Linked DNA regions of Streptacidiphilus rugosus AM-16. The protein of the gene in region 1 interacts with the protein of each later gene in a pairwise test. Links are inferred from orthologs where the notes say so. Each region holds a gene or a part of one and is shown on either strand. Other genes may lie near its edges.

Evidence for each region.
Region 2: the proteins of rho (region 1) and nusG interact in binary tests that used the Escherichia coli proteins (3 or more experiments, as listed by UniProt). The link is inferred for Streptacidiphilus rugosus AM-16 from one-to-one orthologs.

What each region holds. Positions count from the first base shown.
Region 1 is NZ_JQMJ01000004.1:6,228,328-6,239,099, forward strand. What follows is about bases 4,085-6,881. They hold rho (transcription termination factor Rho), read right to left. Parts: upstream 6,144-6,881; coding sequence 5,025-6,143; downstream 4,085-5,024. Other genes in these bases: BS83_RS37190 (ABC transporter ATP-binding protein), read left to right, coding at 4,085-4,999; BS83_RS37200 (MazG-like family protein), read left to right, coding at 6,468-6,818; BS83_RS37205 (oxygenase MpaB family protein), read right to left, coding at 6,742-6,881. Outside these bases: glycine cleavage system protein GcvH, read left to right, coding at 1-210; glyA (serine hydroxymethyltransferase), read left to right, coding at 248-1,516; BS83_RS37185 (L-serine ammonia-lyase), read left to right, coding at 1,656-3,023; more of BS83_RS37190, read left to right, coding at 3,080-4,084; more of BS83_RS37205, read right to left, coding at 6,882-7,662; BS83_RS37210 (ATP-binding protein), read right to left, coding at 7,971-8,462; BS83_RS37215 (enoyl-CoA hydratase-related protein), read right to left, coding at 8,632-9,408; BS83_RS37220 (L,D-transpeptidase), read right to left, coding at 9,537-10,601. UniProt on the Escherichia coli protein: Facilitates transcription termination by a mechanism that involves Rho binding to the nascent RNA, activation of Rho's RNA-dependent ATPase activity, and release of the mRNA from the DNA template.
Region 2 is NZ_JQMJ01000004.1:3,434,595-3,445,485, reverse strand. The notes cover bases 3,280-6,195. They hold nusG (transcription termination/antitermination protein NusG), read left to right. Parts: upstream 3,280-4,266; coding sequence 4,267-5,124; downstream 5,125-6,195. Other genes in these bases: BS83_RS24455 (hypothetical protein), read left to right, coding at 5,191-6,195; secE (preprotein translocase subunit SecE), read left to right, coding at 3,807-4,136; BS83_RS24475 (pyridoxal phosphate-dependent aminotransferase), read right to left, coding at 3,280-3,407. In the rest of the region: BS83_RS24490 (UDP-N-acetylmuramate dehydrogenase), read left to right, coding at 1-99; BS83_RS24485 (hypothetical protein), read left to right, coding at 356-1,021; BS83_RS24480 (adenosine deaminase), read right to left, coding at 934-2,022; more of BS83_RS24475, read right to left, coding at 2,163-3,279; more of BS83_RS24455, read left to right, coding at 6,196-6,474; rplK (50S ribosomal protein L11), read left to right, coding at 6,668-7,102; rplA (50S ribosomal protein L1), read left to right, coding at 7,190-7,912; BS83_RS24440 (LolA-like protein), read left to right, coding at 8,057-8,890; rplJ (50S ribosomal protein L10), read left to right, coding at 9,226-9,798; rplL (50S ribosomal protein L7/L12), read left to right, coding at 9,875-10,258. UniProt on the Escherichia coli protein: Part of the processive rRNA transcription and antitermination complex (rrnTAC). The complex forms an RNA-chaperone ring around the RNA exit tunnel of RNA polymerase (RNAP).

The DNA.
Region 1 (10,772 bases):
TGTGGCGAGCTGGAGTCGACCAAGTCGGTCAGCGACCTCTACACCCCCGCCTCCGGCGAGGTCGTCGAGGTCAACCAGGCCGTCATCGACGACCCGGCCCTGGTCAACTCGGAGCCCTTCGAGGGTGGCTGGCTTTTCAAGCTCCGTCTCGACGGCGAGCCGGAGGGTCTGCTCAGCGCCGACGAGTACACCGCCCACACCGGCGGCTGACCGCCTGTCTGACGAGCCGAGGGATCCCCAGAACGCCATGACCGTCCTCAATCAGTCCCTGCACAGCCTCGACCCCGAGGTCGCCGCCGCTGTGGACGCCGAGCTGCACCGCCAGCAGTCCACCCTGGAGATGATCGCCTCCGAGAACTTCGCCCCGGTGGCGGTTCTGGAGGCCCAGGGCTCGGTGCTCACCAACAAGTACGCCGAGGGCTACCCCGGTCGCCGCTACTACGGCGGCTGCGAGCACGTCGACGTCGTCGAGCAGCTCGCGATCGACCGGATCAAGGAGCTCTTCGGCGCCGAGCACGCCAACGTGCAGCCGCACTCCGGCGCGCAGGCCAACGCCGCCGCGATGTTCGCGCTGATCAAGCCCGGGGACACGATCCTCGGTCTGGACCTGGCGCACGGCGGCCACCTGACCCACGGCATGAAGATCAACTTCTCCGGCAAGCTCTACAACGTGGTCGCCTACCACGTGGACGCCGAGACGAACCTGGTCGACATGGACGAGGTCGAGCGCCTGGCCAAGGAGCACCAGCCCAAGCTGATCGTGGCCGGCTGGTCCGCCTACCCGCGTCAGCTGGACTTCGCCGCATTCCGCCGGATCGCGGACGAGGTCGGCGCGCTGCTGATGGTCGACATGGCCCACTTCGCCGGCCTGGTCGCCGCGGGGCTGCACCCCTCCCCGGTGCCCTACGCGGACGTGGTCACCACGACGACGCACAAGACCCTCGGCGGTCCGCGCGGCGGCGTGATCCTCTCCAAGGCCGAGTACGCCAAGAAGATCAACTCCGCGGTCTTCCCCGGCCAGCAGGGTGGCCCGCTGGAGCACGTGATCGCCGCCAAGGCCGTGGCCTTCAAGGTCGCCGCCACGGAGGAGTTCAAGGACCGCCAGCGCCGCACCCTCGAAGGCGCCAAGATCCTCGCCGAGCGGCTGACGCAGTCGGACGCGGTCGAGGCCGGCGTCTCCGTCCTCTCCGGCGGCACGGACGTGCACCTGGTCCTGGTGGACCTGCGCAAGTCCGAGCTGGACGGCCAGCAGGCGGAGGACCGCCTGCACGCGGTCGGCATCACGGTCAACCGCAACGCGGTGCCGTTCGACCCGCGCCCGCCGATGGTCACCTCCGGCCTGCGCATCGGCGCTCCGGCGCTGGCCACCCGCGGCTTCCAGGCCGAGGACTTCCGTGAGGTCGCCGACATCATCGCCGAGGCGCTGAAGCCGTCCTTCGACGAGGCCAAGTCCGCCGAGCTCGCGGCGCGCGTCAGCGCGCTGGCGGCGAAGCACCCGCTCTACCCCGACCTGTAAGTCGTCGGGGGCCCGGAGTTTTCGGGCAGTTCGTATGAAATCGGCGGGGCACCGCGCACACTGGAACCACACGGTGGCGCGCGGTGCCCCGGCGCGTGTTCCCTCCGTTCGTCCCCCACCACAAGACAAGGGCGTCCTCGTGGCCATCAGCGTCTTCGACCTCTTCTCCATCGGCATCGGCCCGTCCAGCTCCCACACGGTCGGCCCGATGCGGGCGGCGCGCATGTTCGCCCGCCGGCTGAAGTCGGAGGGCCTGCTGGCCGACACGTGCTCGGTGCGCGCGGAGCTCTTCGGCTCGCTCGGCGCGACCGGCCACGGCCACGGCACCCCGAAGGCGGTGCTGCTGGGTCTGGAGGGTCACTCGCCGCGAACGGTCGACATCGCGCAGGCCGACCTGGACGTCGAACGGATCAGGGCGACCAAGCGACTCTCGCTGCTCGGCACCCACGAGATCGGCTTCGACCCCGAGAACGAGCTGATCCTGCACCGCCGCAGGTCGCTGCCGTACCACGCCAACGGCATGACCCTGTGCGCCTACGACGCGGCGGGCGTACCGCTGCTGGAGAAGACCTACTACTCGGTCGGCGGCGGCTTCGTCGTCGACGAGGACGCCATCGGCGCGGACCGCGTGGTGCTCGACGACACCGTCCTGAAGTACCCCTTCCGCACCGGCACCGACCTGCTGCGGCTGACCAACGAGACCGGCCTGTCCATCTCCTCCCTCATGCTGGAGAACGAGAAGGCCTGGCGCACCGAGGCGGAGATCCGGACGGGCCTGCTGGAGATCTGGTCCGTGATGCAGGAGTGCGTGCGCAACGGCATGCACCACGAGGGCATCCTCCCCGGCGGCCTCAAGGTCCGCCGTCGCGCCGCCTCCGGCGCACGGGCCCTGCGCGTCGAGGGCATCGGCCCGGCGAACGCGATGGAGTGGGTCACCCTCTACGCGATGGCCGTCAACGAGGAGAACGCGGCTGGCGGCCGCGTCGTCACCGCCCCGACCAACGGCGCGGCGGGCATCATCCCGGCGGTCCTGCACTACTACCTGAACTTCATCCCCAGCGCGGACGAGGACGGCGTCGTCCGCTTCCTGCTCGCCGCGGGCGCGGTCGGCATGCTCTTCAAGGAGAACGCCTCCATCTCCGGCGCCGAGGTCGGCTGCCAGGGCGAGGTCGGCTCCGCCTGCTCCATGGCCGCCGGCGGCCTCGCCGAGGTCCTCGGCGGCACGCCCGAGCAGGTCGAGAACGCCGCAGAGATCGGCATCGAGCACAACCTCGGCCTCACCTGCGACCCGGTCGGCGGCCTGGTCCAGATCCCCTGCATCGAACGCAACGGCATGGCGGCCGTCAAGGCCGTCACCGCCGCCCGCATGGCGCTCCGCGGCGACGGCCGCCACCACGTCTCGCTGGACAAGGCGATCAAGACGATGAAGGAGACCGGCGCCGACATGAAGATCAAGTACAAGGAGACCTCCCGCGGCGGCCTGGCCGTGAACGTCATCGAGTGCTGACGGGGCAGGCGGTCCCCTTTGGCCTCAGGGAAGCCTGAGGCCCTACCGTCTCTCCCATGAGCATGGAGAGCACCGCCTGGATGCAGCTGCACAGCGTCATGAACGCGCAGCAGGAGCGCCGCCCCTTCGACCGCGCCACACTGCGGCGCATCGGCGCCTTCGCCCGACCGCACCGCCGCCGTATCTGGCAGTTCGTGGTGCTGAGCGTGGCGACCGCGCTGCTCGCCGTCGCCACGCCGGTGCTCGCGGGGCGCGTCGTCGACGCGATCGTCTCCCACGGCGACCAGAGCACCGTCATACGACTCGCCCTGCTCATCGCTCTCATCGCGCTCGCCGAGGCGGGCTTCGGGATCCTCGGGCGCTGGCTGTCCTCGACGCTCGGTGAAGGACTCATCCTCGATCTGCGGACAGCCGTGTTCGACCACGTGCAGCGGATGCCGGTCGCGTTCTTCACGCGTACGCGTACGGGCGCCCTCGTCAGTCGCCTCAACAACGACGTGATCGGCGCGCAGCGCGCCTTCAGCAACACCCTCTCCGGAGTCGTCAGCAATCTGGTGACCCTGCTGCTGACCCTCGTCGTGATGCTCACTCTCTCCTGGCAGATCACGCTGCTCGCGCTGGTGCTGCTGCCGCTGTTCGTGATCCCCGCGCGGCGGACGGGCAGCCGGATGGCGAAGCTCCAGCGCGAGGCCGCCAACCTCAACGCGGCCATGGGCACCCGGATGACCGAACGGTTCTCGGCACCCGGCGCCACCCTGGTCAAGCTCTTCGGGCGGCCCGAGGACGAGTCCGTCGAGTTCGCCGCGCGGGCCCGGCGGGTGCGGGACATCGGGGTGCGGACGGCGATGGCACAGTCGGTGTTCATCACCGCTCTGACGCTCGTCTCCGCCCTGGCGCTCGCGCTCGTCTACGGGCTCGGCGGCTGGTTCGCCCTGCGCGGCACCCTGCAGCCGGGCGCCGTGGTGTCCCTGGCACTGCTGCTGACCCGCCTCTACGCGCCGCTCACGTCGCTCGCGGGGGCGCGCGTCGAGGTCATGAGCGCTCTGGTCAGCTTCGAGCGCGTCTTCGAGGTCCTCGACCTCAAGCCGCTGATCGAGGAGAAGCCGGAGGCCCGCGCCGTGCCCGAGGGGCCCGCCGCCGTGGAGTTCGACGACGTCCGTTTCGGCTACCCGTCCGCCGACAAGGTCTCCCTCGCCTCGCTGGAGGAGGTCGCCGCCCTGGACACCCGCAGCGGCGCGGAGGTCCTGCACGGCATCAGCTTCCGCGCCGAACCCGGCCAGACCGTCGCCCTGGTCGGCTCGTCCGGCGCCGGGAAGTCGACCATCGCGCAGTTGCTGCCGCGCCTGTACGACACCGACGAGGGAGCCGTCCGCATCGGCGGCGTCGACGTACGTGACCTGAGCGCCGAGTCCATGCGGGCGACCCTCGGCATGGTCACCCAGGACGGGCACCTCTTCCACGACTCCGTGCGCGAGAACCTGCTGCTCGCGCGGCCCGGGGCCGACGAGGACGAGCTGTGGGACGTGCTGCGCCGGGCACGCCTCGAAGATCTCGTACGCTCGCTGCCCGACGGCCTCGACACCGTGGTCGGCGAGCGCGGCTACCGCCTCTCCGGCGGCGAGCGCCAGCGCATGACCATCGCCCGGTTGCTGCTGGCCCGCCAGCGCGTCGTGATCCTCGACGAGGCCACCGCCCACCTGGACAACACCTCGGAAGCGGCCGTCCAGGAGGCACTCGCGGAGGCCCTGGAGGGGCGGACCGCCGTGGTCATCGCCCACCGACTGTCGACGATCCGCGCGGCCGACCTGATCCTCGTCGTCGAAGCCGGCCGGATCGTGGAGCGCGGCACGCACGAGGAACTGCTGGCGGCGGCCGGCCGGTACGCCGAGCTCCACCGGACGCAGTTCGAGAGGCACACGCACGGGACGGGCGTGAAGGAGACCGCGGGAGCGGGCCTCGGGGAGCCGGTGGCCTAGATCAGGCCGGCGGGGACACGCCCGTTCAGCGGGCGGCCGGGGTGGTGAGCTGGACCTGACGGAGGAACTCGGCGTTGGTCGAGGTCTTCTTCAGGCGTTCCAGCATCAGCTCCACGGCCTGCTGCGGCTGCTGGGCCGCGAGGGCGCGGCGGAGGCGGTGGAGCGCGGTCAGTTCGTCGGGGTGGGTGAGGAGTTCCTCGCGGCGGGTGCCGGTGCCGGTCGGGACGACGGCGGGGAAGACGCGCTTCGCCGCGAGGGCGCGGTCGAGGCGGATCTCCAGGTTCCCGGTGCTCTTGAGCTCCTCGAAGTAGTAGTCGTCGGCGCGCGATCCGGTCTCCACCAGGGCGGTGGCCAGGATGGTCAGCGAGCCGCCGTTCTCGATGTTGCGGGCCGCGCCGAAGAACTGCTTCGGCCCGAGCAGCGCGCCGGCGTCGACGCCGCCGCTGAGCGTGCGGCCCTGGCCGGCCGTGGCGATGGCGTTGTGGGCGCGGCAGAGGCGGGTCAGCGAGTCGACCAGCATCACCACGTCCTGGCCGGCCTCGACCAGGCGCTTGGCCCGCTCGACCGCGAGCGAGGCGAGCCTGGTGTGCTCCTTGGCCGGCCGGTCGAAGGTGGAGGCGAGGACCTCGCCGCGGACGGAGCGGGTCATCTCGGTGACCTCCTCCGGGCGCTCGTCGACCAGGAGCACCATGAGGTGGCACTCGGGGTGGTTGCGGGCGATCGCGTCGGCCAGCGCCTGCAGCACGGCGGTCTTGCCGGTCTTGGGTGGGGCGACGATCAGGCCCCGCTGGCCCTTGCCGACCGGCGCGAGCAGGTCGATGACGCGGGTGGTCAGCCGACCTGGGTCGGTCTCCAGGCGCAGCCGCTCCTGCGGGTGCAGCGGGGTCAGCTCGGCGAACGCCGGTCGGCCGGAAAGCGTCTCGGGCGCACGGCCGTTGACGCGGGCGATGCCCTCCGGGCCGGTCTCGACCAGGTCGCCGCGGCGCAGCCCGAAGCGGCGGACCTGCTGCGCGCTGACGGACACGTCGTCCGGCCCGGGGAGGTATCCGCCGACGCGCAGCACGCCGCGGTTGCCGTCGAGGTCGAAGACCCCGGCGGTGAGGGTGAGTTGGGTCTGGGTGGGGGTTTCGAGAAGGGTGGTCACGCGAATTCCTTTCGCGGAGAAGAAGAAGTAGGCGGGTGGAGCGGGTGATGCGAGGGAGGTGCGGCGGATACGCCTGACGACCACGGCGGCGGGCTGCGGGCGGCGAAGGACGCCGACGGCAACGGGCCCGGGGTGGCGAGGAAAAAGCGACGTGCGACGTGCGAACTGCGGACTACGCCTGGAGGCCGGCCACGAGGAGGACGGGCTGCGTCAGGTGAGTCGGTGGTGGAACCAGCACCGGCGCCGACAGAAGGGCGAAACTGGGGTGCTGCTCCCCACCATAACAGGCCGCTCCGGCGACCGGGCGGGAATTAGGCTCCGTCCATGACCGATTCCTCCTGGGCCACCATCGCCGAACTGGAGCGCTGGCTGTCCGAGAACGGCCCCGAGCCCGCACCGGCCGACAGGACTCCAGCGGCCGACAGGACCCGGCTGCTGCTGCAGATCCTCAAGATCTCCGAGGAGGCCGGCGAGGTGGCCGAGGCCGTCATCGGGGCGATGGGGCAGAACCCCCGCAAGGGCTTCTCGCACAGCTGGGAGGACGTGGAGAGCGAGCTGTACGACGTCATCATCACCTCGATGGTGGCGCTGACCAGCCTCAACCCCGATGCGGGGACCGTGTTCGCACAGCATCTGGCACGGGTCGCCGAGCGCGCGTTCGGGCCGTCTCGATGACGACGGAAGGCTCGCAGCCGTAGCGCAGCGCCACGGCCAGCGCGCGGACCGAGGCCCGCTCGGCGCTGGCGCGCAGAGCGGACCGGCGGGGCAGACCCAGTTCGACGAGGGCCCAGTGCGGCAGCAGGTCGATCCCGCCGTTGACGAGTATCCGCAGCGCCGCGTCCCCTCCCGCGGACGGGATCAGCGCGCCGGGCGTGCGCAGGAAGGCCACCGCGGCCAGGGCCGCTTCCGTGGCCGCGAGTCGGGGCCTGACCTCGCGCAGGTAGGCGTGCACCTCGGCGAGCGAGCGCGGAACCTCCGTCGCACCGAGGCGCTCGGCGGTCAGCGCGACCTCGTCGAAGTAGCGGTCCTGCTCGGGCCGGGTCAGCGGGCGGCGGGCGTAGCGCTGGTAGCCGGCCAGGAAGCAGGCGGTCTCGGCGACGTGGACCCAGCGCAGCAGTTCGGGATCGCTCGCGTCGTAGGGGCGGCCGTCGGGGGCCGTGCCGCGCACGTACGCGTGGATCCGTCGGACCCGGGCGATCGCCGCCTCGGCCTCCTCGGTCGAGCCGTAGCTGGTGACGGTGACGAACCCCGCGGTGCGGTTGAGCCGGTCGATCGGATCATCGCGGTAGAGCGAGTGCTGGTCGACGCCGGCCATGGCCAGCGGATGCAGCGACTGCAGCAGCAGGGCGGCGACACCGCCGGTGAACATGCCGGGGAGGTCGCCGTGCACCAGCCAGACCACGCTGTCCGGACCGAAGAGTCCGGGATCGCCGACGGGCCGGTCGTAGCGCGTCAGATCCAGGCCCTGGCCGTGGACCGTCGCGTAGACCTGCCGCCTGATCCGCTCACGGAGCCACACAGCTCCAGTTGTACTCCGTGGATCCAAGGTTTACCAGGCGAAAGCCAAGGGAATTTTAAGCAAACACATGAGCGCGCCTTGTGATCCACGGCTCACTATGGCGAAATAACGCCATCTATCCCTTTTGTCCGTTGCCCGCATGCCGAGACACGTGCCATAGTCGGTGAACGGAACGCCTCCGACCCGAGCGCGTCCACACGCCGCCGCGGCACCACCCCCTTGGCCGCGCGGCCCAAGGCAGGGGCCCCTGATCGACACACGATCCCAGGGGCCCCGCATTGCCTTCCGGCCCCTCCGCCACCTGCGCGCTACGCGACCGCGGCGGTCCGCACCTTCAGCTCGAACCAGACCGACTTGCCGCGCGACAGCAGATCCACGCCCCAGCGGTCGGCCAGCAGGTCGACCAGCCGCAGCCCGCGCCCGGCGTCGTCGTCGGCATCGCCCTTGATCAGGCAGGGCAGCGCCCGCGAAGGATCCCGCAGCTCGACCCTGACCCGCCCGGAGCCGCACAGGACGCGCAGCGCGAAGCTCCGTCCGCCGGTGTGCCGCACCGCGTTCGCGACCAGTTCGGCCACCAGCAGCTCCGCCACCTCACCGAGGCCGCCCAGCCCCCAGGACTCCAGGGCGGACAGGGTGAGCCGACGGGCGTGCGCCGTGACCCCGGGGGCCGCGAGTAAACAGACCCCGTCGCCCTCGGGCGACAGCAGCCGGGCCACCCCGTCGAGCTCGGTGGTCGACGCGGTCTCTGCAGCCTCAATGATCACTCTCTGCTCCCGCGCCACTTCACGCTGTACTGCCATGACCCCATGATGGCGTCTCCTGGCCGCCTCGGGGAGCGCAAACAGCAAAAAATCATCTATTGCTTCGGGCATATGCCAAAGCGGTTTGCATACGCGCAGCTCAGGCGCGGCAGGGCCCGGCAAACCTTTCCCACGGCTCGACGCGGGCCCAGCGGACGGGCAGCGGCCGTCAGTTGAACTTGGCCTTGCCCGGCCCCTCCTCGACGAAGCTGCGCATGCCGATCTCGCGGTCCTCGGTGGCGAAGAGGCCCGCGAAGAGGTTCCGCTCGATGGTCAGTCCGGTGTCGAGGTCGGTCTCGATGCCGCGGTCCACGGCCTCCTTGGCGGCGCGCAGCGCGAACGCGGGGCCGGCGGCGAGCCTGGCGGCCCAGGCGTGGGCGGTCGCGAAGACCTCCTCCGCCGGGACGACCTGGTCGGCCAGGCCGATCCGGTGCGCCTCGGCGGCGTCGATCATGCGCCCGGTGAAGATCAGGTCCTTGGCCTTGGCCGGGCCGACCAGCCGCGACAGCCGCTGGGTGCCGCCGGCGCCGGGGATCAGCCCGAGCAGGATCTCCGGCTGACCGAACTTCACGTCGTCCGCGGCGATCCGGATGTCCGCGCAGAGCGTCAGCTCGCAGCCGCCGCCCAGGGCGTAGCCGGTGACCGCGGCCACGACCGGCTTCGGGATGCGCGCCACCGCGTCGAAGGCCCCCTGCAGCGCACCGCCGCGCTGCACCATGTCGGTGTAGCTCATGCGCTGCATCTCCTTGATGTCGGCGCCGGCCGCGAAGACCCGCTCGCCGCCCCAGAGGATCACCGCACGCACGTCGGCGCGGGCTGCCGCCTCCTCGGCGACCTCCTTGAGCTTGTCCTGCATCGCGACGTCGAGCGCGTTCATCTTCGGTCGGTCGAGCCGGATGACGCCGACGGCGTGCTCGTCGACCTCGAGCTTCACGAAACGGTCCATCTAAGAGCCTCCCCGGGAGGGATGAGAGAAGCGGCGCAGAGTGAACCGATGTTAACGCGCGACCGGGCCGGTCGGACCGCCCGGTGGGGGCAGCCCGACCGGCCCGGTCGGGGTTCAGCGGACCTGGGTCAGTTGGACGTCCAGGCCGACCAGCTCATGTTCCACCCGTTCAGGCCGTTGTCCGGGGAGACGATCCGGTCCGGCGAGTTCACGACCTGCACCACGTCGCCGATCAGCGAGGCGTTGTAGAACCAGGCCGCCGGGGTCGACGGGTCCCCGCCGCCCTGGACGTCCCTGAGGCCGACGCAGCCGTGGCTGGTGTTCTCACTGCCGAACACCGACGCCGGACGCCAGTAGTTGCCGTGCACGAAGGTGCCGGAGGTGGTGAGCCGCATGCCGTGCGGAACGTCCTTGATCCGGTACGCGTTGCCCAGGCCGACCGTCTGGGAGTTCATGTCGACGGTGGGGTCCTTCTCGGAGATCACCATCTTGCCGTTGTACGTGGTGTGGTCCGGGTCACCGAGGCTGGCGGGCAGCTTCTTCCGCACCACGCCCGGCCCGGAGTAGATCGTGAGCGTGTGCGCGGAGTTGTCCGCGACGCTGACCTGGTAGCGGCCGATGCTGAAGCTGACGTCCTTGTCCTGCTTGCCGTAGCCGGTCTGGCCGGTGCGCACGCCGTTCAGGTGCAGGTGGAGCGTCACCTTGGTGCCGGGCGCCCAGTAGTCCTGCGGACGGAAGTCCAGGCGGCTGTTGCCGAACCAGTGGCCCTGGACGTCCACGGCCGGGTCGGCGGTCACGGTGACCGCCTTGAGCACCGAGGCTTTGTACGCGTCGGCGACGACGGAGGTGAAGTTGAGCGAGACCTCCATGCCGACGCCGTAGGTGTCGCCCGGGTTCACGTTGAAGTTGGCGATGTTGGTCGCCGAGGGCGTCAGCGTGGTGAACGAGGAGCGGTCGGTGACCGCCTTGCCCTGGGTGTCGGTGGCCGTGGCCACGACGCTGTACTTGGTGCCGGTGTGCAGCGCGCCGGTCGGCGTCCAGCTGCTGCCGTCGCCGGACATCGTCCCGTCGATCTTGCTGCCGTCGTCGCCGGTGACGGCGATGCCGCTGAGCTTGCCCGAGGCGGCGCTGATCTTCAGCGTGCCGTTGGTGTCGACGCCGGTCGCACCGTTCTTGGGCAGGATCGTGACCACAGCAGCAGAATTGGCCTCGGCCGACGCGCTCGGACTCGAACCTCCGGGCGCTCCGGGTACGCCCCCCTGCTGACCGTGGGTGCCGCTGGACCCCCCGCAGGCCGCGGCCGCGAGTATCGCGGCCCCGGTGGCTATCGCGACCAGACCTCGCCGGACGCTGCTGTGCACGAA
Region 2 (10,891 bases), 2.8 Mb from region 1 along the record:
GACCTGCTGACCCTCGCCCGCGAGGTCCGCGACGGCGTCGCGGCGGCGTTCGGCGTGACGCTGGTGAACGAGCCGGTCATGGTGGGCGTCGCGCTGTAGGGCCTGCCGGCCACGGCCGCGCGGCGGGACCACTGTCGCGGGCGACGCGGAGCGTGAGGACGGCGGCGAAGGGTTCGGTGCGCGGGATGCCGGGGATCCACGGGCCGCCGCGCGGCGGAGCCGGGGCGCGGCGGTGCCGCAGCCGTCGGGCGCGCCTGGGAGGCCGGGCGTGGGGGTCGCACTGGAGCAGGCACCACCACCGAGTGGGATGTCCGCGCTACCGCGCGGGCGGCGGGGGGCCGGGACGATGATCGTCATGACTCGCCGCGTGCGGCCCAGGGCCGCCTTCCTCACCGCTCCGCTGCTGCTGGCCGCCTACGGCGCGATCCGGCTCGCCAGCCATCACCGGGCTCCCGGCCTCGGCTGGACCCTCGGACACCTCTGTTTCCTGCTCTCGCTGCTGGCCTTCGCGCCCGTGCTGGTCGCGCTCGCCCGGTACGCGACCCGCCCCCTGGCCGGCCGGCTGGTGCTCGCTCTCGCCCAGGTGGGCCTGGTCGGCACGATCGGCCAGGCGGTCGTCGACCTCTGGGCGGGTCTGACCTCCGCGAACCACGCCGCGATGGTCTCGGTCTGGGACCGGGTCGACGCCGTGCCGGTGCTCAAGGCCTGGTTCTACTCCAGCGGCCCCGCCTGCTTCGTGGCGGGCCTCACCACGCTCGCCGCCCTCGCCGCCTACGGTGCGGCGCCGCGGCTGCTGCCGCGCTGGGCGCCGTTCGTGGTGCTCGGCGGCATGCTGCTGGGGACGGGGGACCTGGACTTCCTGCCCGTGGGCGCGGCCCTGGTCGCCGTGGCCCTGTGCGCGCCGCCGGCCCCCGGCCGGGCCGGAGCCGCCGGTCAGGCAGGCTGCGCCAGCCAGGCGTCGATGCCGCTCAGCAGTGAGACCCGGGCCGGTTCCGGGGCCCGCGACGCGCGCACCGACTGACGGGCCAGCTCGGCCAGCTCCTCGTCGGTGAAGCCGTGGCTGTCGCGCGCCAGCTCGTACTGCGCGGCCAGACGGGAGCCGAACAGCAACGGATCGTCCGCCCCCAGGGCCAGCGGCACGCCCGCGTCGAAGAGGCGGCGCAGGGGGACGTCCTCCTGCTGCTCGTAGACGCCCAGCGCGACGTTGGACGCCGGGCACACCTCGCAGGTGATCTGCTCCTCCGCGAGACGGCGCATCAGCACCGGGCTCTCCGCGGCGCGGACGCCGTGGCCCACCCGCCGGGCGCCGAGATCGTCCAGGCAGGAGCGGACGCTCTCCGGCCCGGCCAGCTCGCCGCCGTGCGGGGCGGCCAGCAGGCCCGCCTCCGTGGCGATCCTGAAGGCGCGGTCGAAGTCCCGTGCCAGGCCCCGGCGTTCGTCGTTGGAGAGGCCGAAGCCGACGACGCCCCGGTCGGCGAAGCGGACCGCGAGGCGGGCCAGCGTGCGGGCGTCGAGCGGGTGCTTCATCCGGTTCGCCGCGACCAGCACCCGGATGCCCACGCCCGACTCGCGCGAGGCCTCGTCGACCGCGTCGAGTACCAACTCCAGCGCCGGGATCAGGCCTCCCAGGCGTGGCGCGTACGAGGTCGGGTCGACCTGGATCTCCAGCCAGCCCGAGCCGTCCGCCCGTTCGTCCTCCGCGGCCTCGCGCACCAGCCGCCGGATGTCGTCCTCGTCCCGCAGCACCGAGCGTGCCGCGTCGTACAGCCGCTGGAAGCGGAACCAGCCGCGTTCGTCCGTCGCCCGCAGCCTCGGCGGCTCGCCCGAGCTCAGCGCCTCCGGCAGCCGCACGCCGTGCTTCTCCGCCAGCTCCAGCAGCGTGGCCGGGCGCATGGAACCGGTGAAGTGCAGATGGAGGTGCGCCTTGGGCAGCAGGCGCACATCGCGCCGGGTGGACGACGCGGTGCCGGAGGTGTCGGACGGCGTGTCGGAGGGACGGGACGGGGCGAGGACCTGTTCCATCCACAGATCCTTGCGCATCGACCCGCCCGAAGGGAAACAACAATCGGAGGCCCCCCGATCGAGTGATCGAGGGGCCTCCGTGAGCCGTGCCGCGTCGTGCCTGCTCCAGCGCTCGCTCCTGCGCTGGATCCGGTGCCCGCCTACTCTGCCTCGGCCAGCAGCTTCTGCAGCCGGGTGACGCCCTCGACCAGGTCCGCGTCGCCCAGCGCGTACGACAGGCGCAGGTAGCCGGGCGTGCCGAAGGCCTCGCCGGGGACGACCGCGACCTCGGCCTCGTCGAGGATCAGCGCCGCCAGCTCGGCCGAGGTGGCCGGGCGCCTGCCGCGGATCTCCTTGCCCAGCAGGCCCTTGACCGAGGGGTACGCGTAGAACGCGCCCTCGGGCTCCGGACAGACCACACCGGGGATCTCGTTCAGCATCCGCACGATCGTGCGCCGCCGACGGTCGAAGGCGACCTTCATCTCGTCGACCGCGGAGAGGTCCCCGGCGATCGCCGCCAGCGCCGCCCGCTGGGCGACGTTGCTCACGTTCGAGGTGGCGTGCGACTGCAGGTTCGTCGCCGCCTTGATCACGTCGCCGGGGCCGATCACCCACCCGACGCGCCAGCCCGTCATCGCGTAGGTCTTGGCCACGCCGTTGACCACGACGCACTTGTCGGCCAGCTCGGGCACCGCCACCGGCAGCGAGACGAACTCCGCGTCGCCGTAGACCAGGTGCTCGTAGATCTCGTCGGTGAGCACCCAGAGGCCGTGCTCCGCCGCCCAACGGCCGACGGCCTCGACCTCGGCGCGGGTGTAGACGGCGCCGGTCGGGTTCGAGGGGGAGACGAAGAGCAGCATCTTGGTGCGCTCCGTGCGGGCCGCCTCCAGCTGCTCGACGGAGACCTTGTAGCCGGTCGTCTCGTCGGCCACGACCTCCACCGTCACGCCGCCCGCGAGCTGGATCGACTCGGGGTAGGTGGTCCAGTAGGGCGCCGGCACGATGACCTCGTCGGAGGGGTCGAGCAGCGCCGCGAAGGCCTCGTAGATCGCCTGCTTGCCGCCGTTGGTGACCAGCACCTGGGAGGCGTCGACCGCCCAGCCGGAGTCGCGCAGCGTCTTGGCCGCGATCGCCGCCTTCAGCTCCGGCAGCCCGCCGGCCGGCGTGTAGCGGTGGTTCTTCGGGTCGCGGCAGGCGGCCACGGCCTCCTCGACGATGTAGTCCGGCGTCGGGAAGTCCGGCTCGCCCGCGCCGAAGCCGATCACCGGGCGCCCGGCGGCCTTGAGGGCCTTCGCCTTGGCGTCCACGGCCAGCGTCGCCGACTCCGCGATGGCGCCGATGCGGGCCGAGACCCGGCGGTCGGCCGGACGGGTGCTTGCGTCAGGGGTGGGGGTTCCAGCGCTCATGTCTGCATGCTCGCAGAAGCCCGGAATCCGGGGCGCGGCGTTCCGCGATACGACCCGAACGGGCGCGAGCTGCGGAACTCATTCGACGTGCGGGCCCGCTACCCCCTACACTCAACCCTCGTTGGAAGCCCACCGACGGCACGACGGCAGGACGCGGATGCGGACGCCGGGATGTTGTAGGTTGGGTCTGCGAGTCCGCACCCCGGGCTCGAAGGGTCGTAGCTCAATTGGTAGAGCACCGGTCTCCAAAACCGGTTGTTGGGGGTTCAAGTCCCTCCGGCCCTGCTGTTCCGCCCTGTCGGAATCCCGACTCAGGCGGTACCGTCGGCAGTGCAATTCAGGGGCCCCGCAAGTTCGCGGGTGCCCCTACTGGTACCCGGATTATCAGGTGAGGGACAAGTGACGGAGACCGTAGGCTCCACCGCCACACCTGAGAGCGGCTCCGGCGGGGACGAAGCGTCCCGTCGCGACCGGAAGCGCGCTCGCAAGGCCGGCGACCCCGAGGGCAAGGGCGGTCGCGGCAAGCGCGCCAAGGGCCCGAACGTCTTCGCGCGCACCGCGCTCTTCTACCGCCAGATCATCACCGAGCTGCGCAAGGTCGTCTGGCCGTCCCGCAGCGACCTGACCTCCTACACCTCGGTGGTCATCGTCTTCGTGCTGGTGATCATGGCGCTCGTCTACGGTCTCGACACCGGCTTCGTGAAGCTCGCCTCGATCGTCTTCGGCTGACGCACCCGAGGCCTGCTCCGTCCAAACTGCAGCACCGAGCGCCCGGACGTCACTTGTCCGGGCGCTCCGCTAACGTTGTGTCGGTATCGTTGAATCCACCGATCGCAACAAGCAGGAAGAAGCAGCCAACGTGTCTGAGTCCCACTCGTACGACGCCGCTGAGGCCCTGGAGGCCGAGGAGCAGGCGTGGGGCGACGACTCCGTCGAGGAGATCGTCGACAACGCCGATTCCGACGTCGACGAGGTCGAGGCTGCTGAGGAAGCGGCCGGTCGCTCCGCCGAGGAGGAGGCCGTGAACGTGGTCTCCGCCGACGAGTCCTCCGCCGTGGAGGCCTTCGAGGAGGCCGAGGCCGCGGTCACCGAGGATGACGGCGTGGAGATCGACCCCGTGGCCGCCTTCCGCGAGGAACTGCGGATCGCCCCGGGTGAGTGGTACGTCATCCACACCTACGCCGGTTACGAGAACCGCGTGAAGGCCAACCTGGAGCAGCGCGCCGTCTCGCTCAACGTCGAGGACTACATCTACCAGGCCGAGGTGCCGCAGGAAGAGGTCGTCCAGATCAAGAACGGCGACCGCAAGACCATTCGCCAGAACAAGCTCCCCGGCTACGTGCTGGTGCGCATGGACCTGACGAACGAGTCCTGGGGCGTCGTCCGCAACACCCCCGGCGTCACCGGCTTCGTCGGCAACGCCTACGACCCGTACCCGCTGACGCTGGACGAGGTCGTCAAGATGCTCGCGCCCGACGTCGAGCGCGCCGCGGCCAAGGAGGCCGGCAAGCCGAGCCCGGTCCGCCCGTCCGAGGTCCAGGTCCTGGACTTCGAGGTCGGCGACTCGGTCACCGTCACCGACGGCCCGTTCGCCACGCTGCAGGCGACGATCAACGAGATCAACCCGGACTCCAAGAAGGTCAAGGGTCTCGTCGAGATCTTCGGCCGCGAGACCCCGGTCGAGCTCTCCTTCGACCAGATCGCCAAGAACGACTGATCGCCTGACAGCCGCGAGCCCCGCACCCATCATGGGTGCGGGGCTTCGTCGTTCACGGGGGAACGCATGGGCATCGAGGACGAGGGCGATCTCGCCGTTCTGCTGTACCGCGCGGCGCACGCGCCGCTGCGGCCGACGGTCGAGCTGGACGTCGAGCGGCATGCCGAGGCCGAGGCCGCGCTGCAGCGGCACGCCGCGGCGGAGGTGCGACGCCTGAGCGGAGGGCTCTCGTTCGGCGTGGAGATACCGGAGCGGGATCCCGACGCGGTCGTGCGCCGGCCGGACTGGCTCTTCGGCGACGTCCGCTGGGAGCTCGGCGGGTCCACCGAGGCGCTGGGCCGCCCGGCCGTCTCCCTCATGCTCCGGCCCGACCGCAGGGTGCCGGTGCTGCGCATGGACTTCGTGGAGCGGATCGAGCTGCTGGTCGACGCGGAGACGGGTCTGCTGCTGCGCCTGGCCGAGGTCTTCGACGGCCGACCCCTCCGGACGCTCACGGTGCGGGCGATCGGCCCGGAGGCGGCGGTACCGGAGCCGCACGCGGAGGCGGGCCCGGAGCTGGGCCCCGGGCCGGCGATGACCGCCGCGCAGGTGGGTCGCACCGCGCGGGGCCTGGTACTGACGCTCGGGCGGATGGCCTTCGATCCGGCGCTGCGCCGGGCGCTGCGCGGGAGTGAGGGCCAGGTCCCGCTGCCGGCCCCGATGGAGCCGACCGAGCCCGAGCCGCTGGACGAGCCCGCCCCGTCGGTCGAGGAGGTGGTCCGGCTGCTGGCCCTCGCCCGGCCGACCGGTCTGGCGGGCACGCTGCGCACCGACTTCGGCGAGGCCCGCATCGCCCTGGCGGAGGACGGTCGCTTCCGGATCGACCCCACCAGGAGCATCGGGCCTGCTGCCGCGCAGGCTCAGGCCTACGACGGCGAGCGGCACTACCGCCTGATGCCGCACCGCCTCGTCGTCCGGCCCGGCGAGCCGCCGGTGTTCCTCCTCGACTCCCTGCGTCGCCCCCGCGCGGAGCTGCGCCGACCGCTGGCCGTGCGGGACGTGGTGGTCTGGGAGGGGCGCCGTGCCGTCCGGATCACCGCGGGCGGCGACGGACTCGTCGTCGACCTGGCGACGGGTCTGGTGCTGGCCACCGGCCACCTGGAACTGCACGACCTCGGGCCCGCACCCGAGGAAGCGGAGTCCTACCGGCTGGAGGCGCCCCCCGGCGTCCCGGTCGTCGAGGCGGAGCAGGCTGACGAGGGCTTGTTCGACGACGCGCAGTTGCCGCCGCCGGTCCGTGCGGGGCTGGAGGGCGCGGCGCGCGTGGTCGGGGGAGTGGCCGAGGGAGTGGCCCGGCTGCTGGGTCGTTAGGCGGTCTCCCCGGCCGGAGGCTGGGGGAGGATTTCGGGCTGGCCGGGGTCTCGGGCTATTCTGGTTCGATGTGTGTGCACTGCGGGTTGCTGGCTCTCTGAGTCGCCGCGAACGACACACGGACATCCAAGGCCCCGCCGGTGCGCTGACGCACGCCGGTCGGGAACACCTCTCGTAAGGACCCGGAGAGAGCATGCCTCCCAAGAAGAAGAAGGTCACGGGGCTTATCAAGCTCCAGATCAACGCCGGCGCGGCCAACCCCGCGCCGCCCGTCGGCCCCGCGCTGGGTCAGCACGGTGTCAACATCATGGAGTTCTGCAAGGCCTACAACGCGGCCACCGAGTCGCAGCGTGGCATGGTGATCCCGGTGGAGATCACGGTCTACGAGGACCGTTCCTTCACCTTCGTCACCAAGACTCCGCCGGCCGCTCGCCTCATCCTGAAGGCCGCGGGCGTGGAGAAGGGCTCCGGCGAGCCGCACAAGACCAAGGTCGCCAAGATCACGGCTGCCCAGGTCCGCGAGATCGCCACCACCAAGATGCCCGACCTGAACGCGAACGACATCGAGATGGCCGAGCGCATCATCGCCGGTACCGCTCGTTCGATGGGCATCACCGTCGAGGGCTGAACCCCTCGGTAGAGCTTTTCCCGTGGTAGGGCCGGCGCGGCCCGTAGCAACCACGACTCCACGCCAAGAAATCCAGTAGGAGCAGCAGTGAAGCGCAGCAAGGCTCTGACTGCCGCGGCCGCCAAGGTCGACCGCGAGCGTCTGTACGCCCCCCTCGAGGCCATCCGTCTGGCCAAGGAGACCTCCACCACCAAGTTCGACTCGACCGTCGAGGTCGCCATGCGTCTGGGTGTCGACCCGCGCAAGGCCGACCAGATGGTCCGCAGCACCGTGAACCTCCCGCACGGCACCGGCAAGACCGCCCGGGTCCTGGTCTTCGCGACCGGTGACCGTGCCGCGGCCGCGGAGGCTGCGGGCGCCGACATCGTCGGTGCCGACGAGCTGATCGACGAGGTCGCCAAGGGTCGTCTGGACTTCGACGCCGTCGTCGCCACCCCGGACCTCATGGGCAAGGTCGGCCGCCTCGGCCGCGTGCTCGGTCCCCGTGGCCTGATGCCGAACCCGAAGACCGGCACCGTGACCCCGGACGTGGCGAAGGCCGTGACCGAGATCAAGGGCGGCAAGATCGAGTTCCGCGTCGACAAGCACTCGAACCTGCACCTGATCATCGGCAAGACGTCGTTCGACACCGAGAAGCTGGTGGAGAACTACGCCGCGGCGCTGGAGGAGGTCCTCCGGGCCAAGCCGTCCGCCGCCAAGGGCCGTTACATCAAGAAGGTCGCCGTGAGCACCACCATGGGCCCCGGCATCCAGGTCGACCCGAACCGCACCCGCAACCTCCTCGTCGAGGAGGACCCGGCCAACGTCTGACGATTCGTCGTCCGACGCGCCAGGTTCGCGGCAGTTCTGAAACGGGCCGGTACCAGTTCCCTCGGGAACGGGTACCGGCCCGTTTTCTTGTCATGACACGGGTGTAGCGTCGATGGCCGACAGAATCTTCTGAGGGGGAACCACATGCGTCACACCCGTACGCTCGTCGCCGCGACGACCGTCGCGCTCGCTCTCGGCGCCGTCTCCGCCTGCAGCGCTGCCAAGCAGGCCGCGGAGGGCGCCGCGGCCCCGCTGGTCAGCGTCGCCGACGCGATGTCGCTCGCGACGACGAAGACCGACGGCTACAGCTCGGTCAAGGTCACCGCGCAGATCAGCAGCGGTGGCAGCGGGCAGATGTCGATGTCCGGCCGGATCGGCTGGAAGCCCTTCGCGATGGACGTCTCGGTCCAGAGCCCCAAGCTCGCCCAGCTGGGGTCCGGCACCATGCGCGAGATGTTCTCCGGCTCGACCATGTACCTGAACATGGGCGCCGACGCGGCCGCGAAGATGGGCGGCAAGCACTGGATGAAGATGGACCTCTCCACCCTCGGCCCGTCCGGCAAGAGCTTCTCGGACATGATCAACCAGAGCGGCGGCCAGGACCCCGCCACCCAGCTCAAGCTGCTGACGACCTCGAAGGGCATCAAGCGGGTCGGCACGGAGACGGTGAACGGCGTCAAGGCCACGCACTACCAGGGCACCGTCAACGTCTCCGACCTGCCGGCCAACGCCAGCGGCGGCCTCAAGAACCTGCTCGAGTCCGCGCAGAAGGAGGGGCTGACCAGCGAGACGGTCGACGCCTGGGTGGGCGCGGACAACCTGCCCGTGCGCATCTCCACGTCGGCCGCGACCAACGCCGGCACCTTCTCCTCCACGGTCGACTACTCCGACTACAGCGCGAGCTCCGTCACGGTGACGCCGCCGGCTGCCTCCGACACGCTCGACTTCGGCCAGCTGCTCAAGGGCCTCAAGTCCTGATTCCGCGCCGCCCCGGGGGGCGATTTGCCCCCCGGGCGGTCGGTCACGTAGTCTTCCCATCAAGCCACTGACCGCTGGTTGCTCGCGTGTGCCCGCAAGGGTCACGGGAGCCGAAGGATCCGCACAGCGAATGCTGCGGACAGCCCGCGCAGGTTGATTCGAGGACATCAGTCCCGCCGCTCCATCACCCGGTGATGTCGAGCGGAGGTCCGAGCCCCGTGCGCCTGCGCCGGGGCTCGTCGTAGTTTCAAAAGCTTTCCTTCCAGCGCGATAGGCGTAGCAGGTCGACTCATTGGTCGGCCACGCATCGACATCACGGAAGGAGGCGTAAGCCTATGGCAAGGCCCGACAAGGCTGCCGCCGTTGCCGAGATCACGGACAAGTTCCGCGGCTCGAACGCGGCCGTGCTGACCGAGTACCGCGGTCTGACCGTGGCGCAGCTGAAGACGCTGCGTCGCTCGCTCGGCGCGAACGCCGAGTACGCCGTGGTGAAGAACACGCTGACCAAGATTGCGGCCAACGAGGCCGGGATCACGACGCTGGACGACCTGTTCGCGGGTCCGACGGCTGTCGCCTTCGTCGCCGGTGACCCGGTGGAGTCGGCCAAGGCTCTGCGTGACTTCGCCAAGGACAACCCTGCGCTCATCATCAAGGGCGGCGTGCTCGACGGCAAGCCGCTCACCGGTGACGAGATCAAGAAGCTCGCGGACCTCGAGTCCCGCGAGGTGCTGCTCTCCAAGCTGGCCGGTGCCATGAAGGGCAAGCAGTCTCAGGCTGCCGCGCTCTTCCAGGCTCTGCCGTCCAAGATGGTTCGCACCATCGAGGCGCTGCGCGCCAAGGTCGAGGAGCAGGGCGGTGCCGGTACGCCGGCCCCCGCCGTCGAGGACGAGGCTCCCGCCGCGGAGTAATCCGTTCTCGCAGCGGGCCCGTACGCCCGCCGTATCAATACATCCGGCACCAGCCGATTAGTGGAAGGACGCCATCATGGCGAAGCTCAGCCAGGACGACCTGCTCGCGCAGTTCGAGGAGATGACCCTCATCGAGCTCTCCGAGTTCGTGAAGGCCTTCGAGGAGAAGTTCGACGTCACCGCCGCCGCCCCGGCCGCCGCGGTCGTCGTTGCCGGTGGTGGCGCTGCCGCCGAGGCTCCCGAGGAGAAGGACGAGTTCGACGTCATCCTCACCGGCGCCGGCGACAAGAAGATCCAGGTCATCAAGGTCGTGCGTGAGCTGACCTCCCTGGGCCTCAAGGAGGCCAAGGACCTGGTCGACGGTGCGCCGAAGCCGCTGCTCGAGAAGGTCAACAAGGAGACCGCTGACAAGGCTGCCGAGGCTCTCAAGGCCGCCGGCGCCGGCGTCGAGGTCAAGTAAGACCTTTCGGGCCGCCGCCCGAGCGCTCTGCCGCTTCTGAACGGAAGCACCGGCCGGGGCGATCACTCCCAGGAGTGATCGCCCCGGTTTTTTGTATGTCCGAATAGCACCGTTTCAGGCCATCTGGACTAGACGGGGTGCCGACTGTCAGTGCAGGCGAGTATGGTGATCGTCGTTGCCCAGGAGTCCGTCCCGAGCAGCGGCGATGCCGGTCCGTAACCGAGTCCGCAGTCGCCGCGCCCTTGACGAACGGGACGCGGCGCGCAATTCTCAGGACGCGAGGTCTTGAGCGAGCAGGCAGCGAAGTCGGCAGGCAGCCGACAGCACGAAGGCATGGATTCGCCTCGTGGTGGGAAGCATTCACCACGTGACGCAGTGACCGCCCTCAGTGGACGGAAGAGGCGGCCCCGAGAGGGGATCGCCCGCGAGGTAGGGAGTTCGACGATTCGGTCTCCGAATCCGGACTGGACAGCAGTGTGCCGTCTGGCTACACTGTCCCTTTGCGCTGCCTTTTAGCTGCTCCGTGACTCGTCGCCCGGAGTTTGCGCTGCCCCGACCAGGGGTGGCACCCCGTTCGCGCACCGGCTCTGACCAGGAGAAACGTCCCTGGTGACGAGTCCAGTGCGGGAGCGC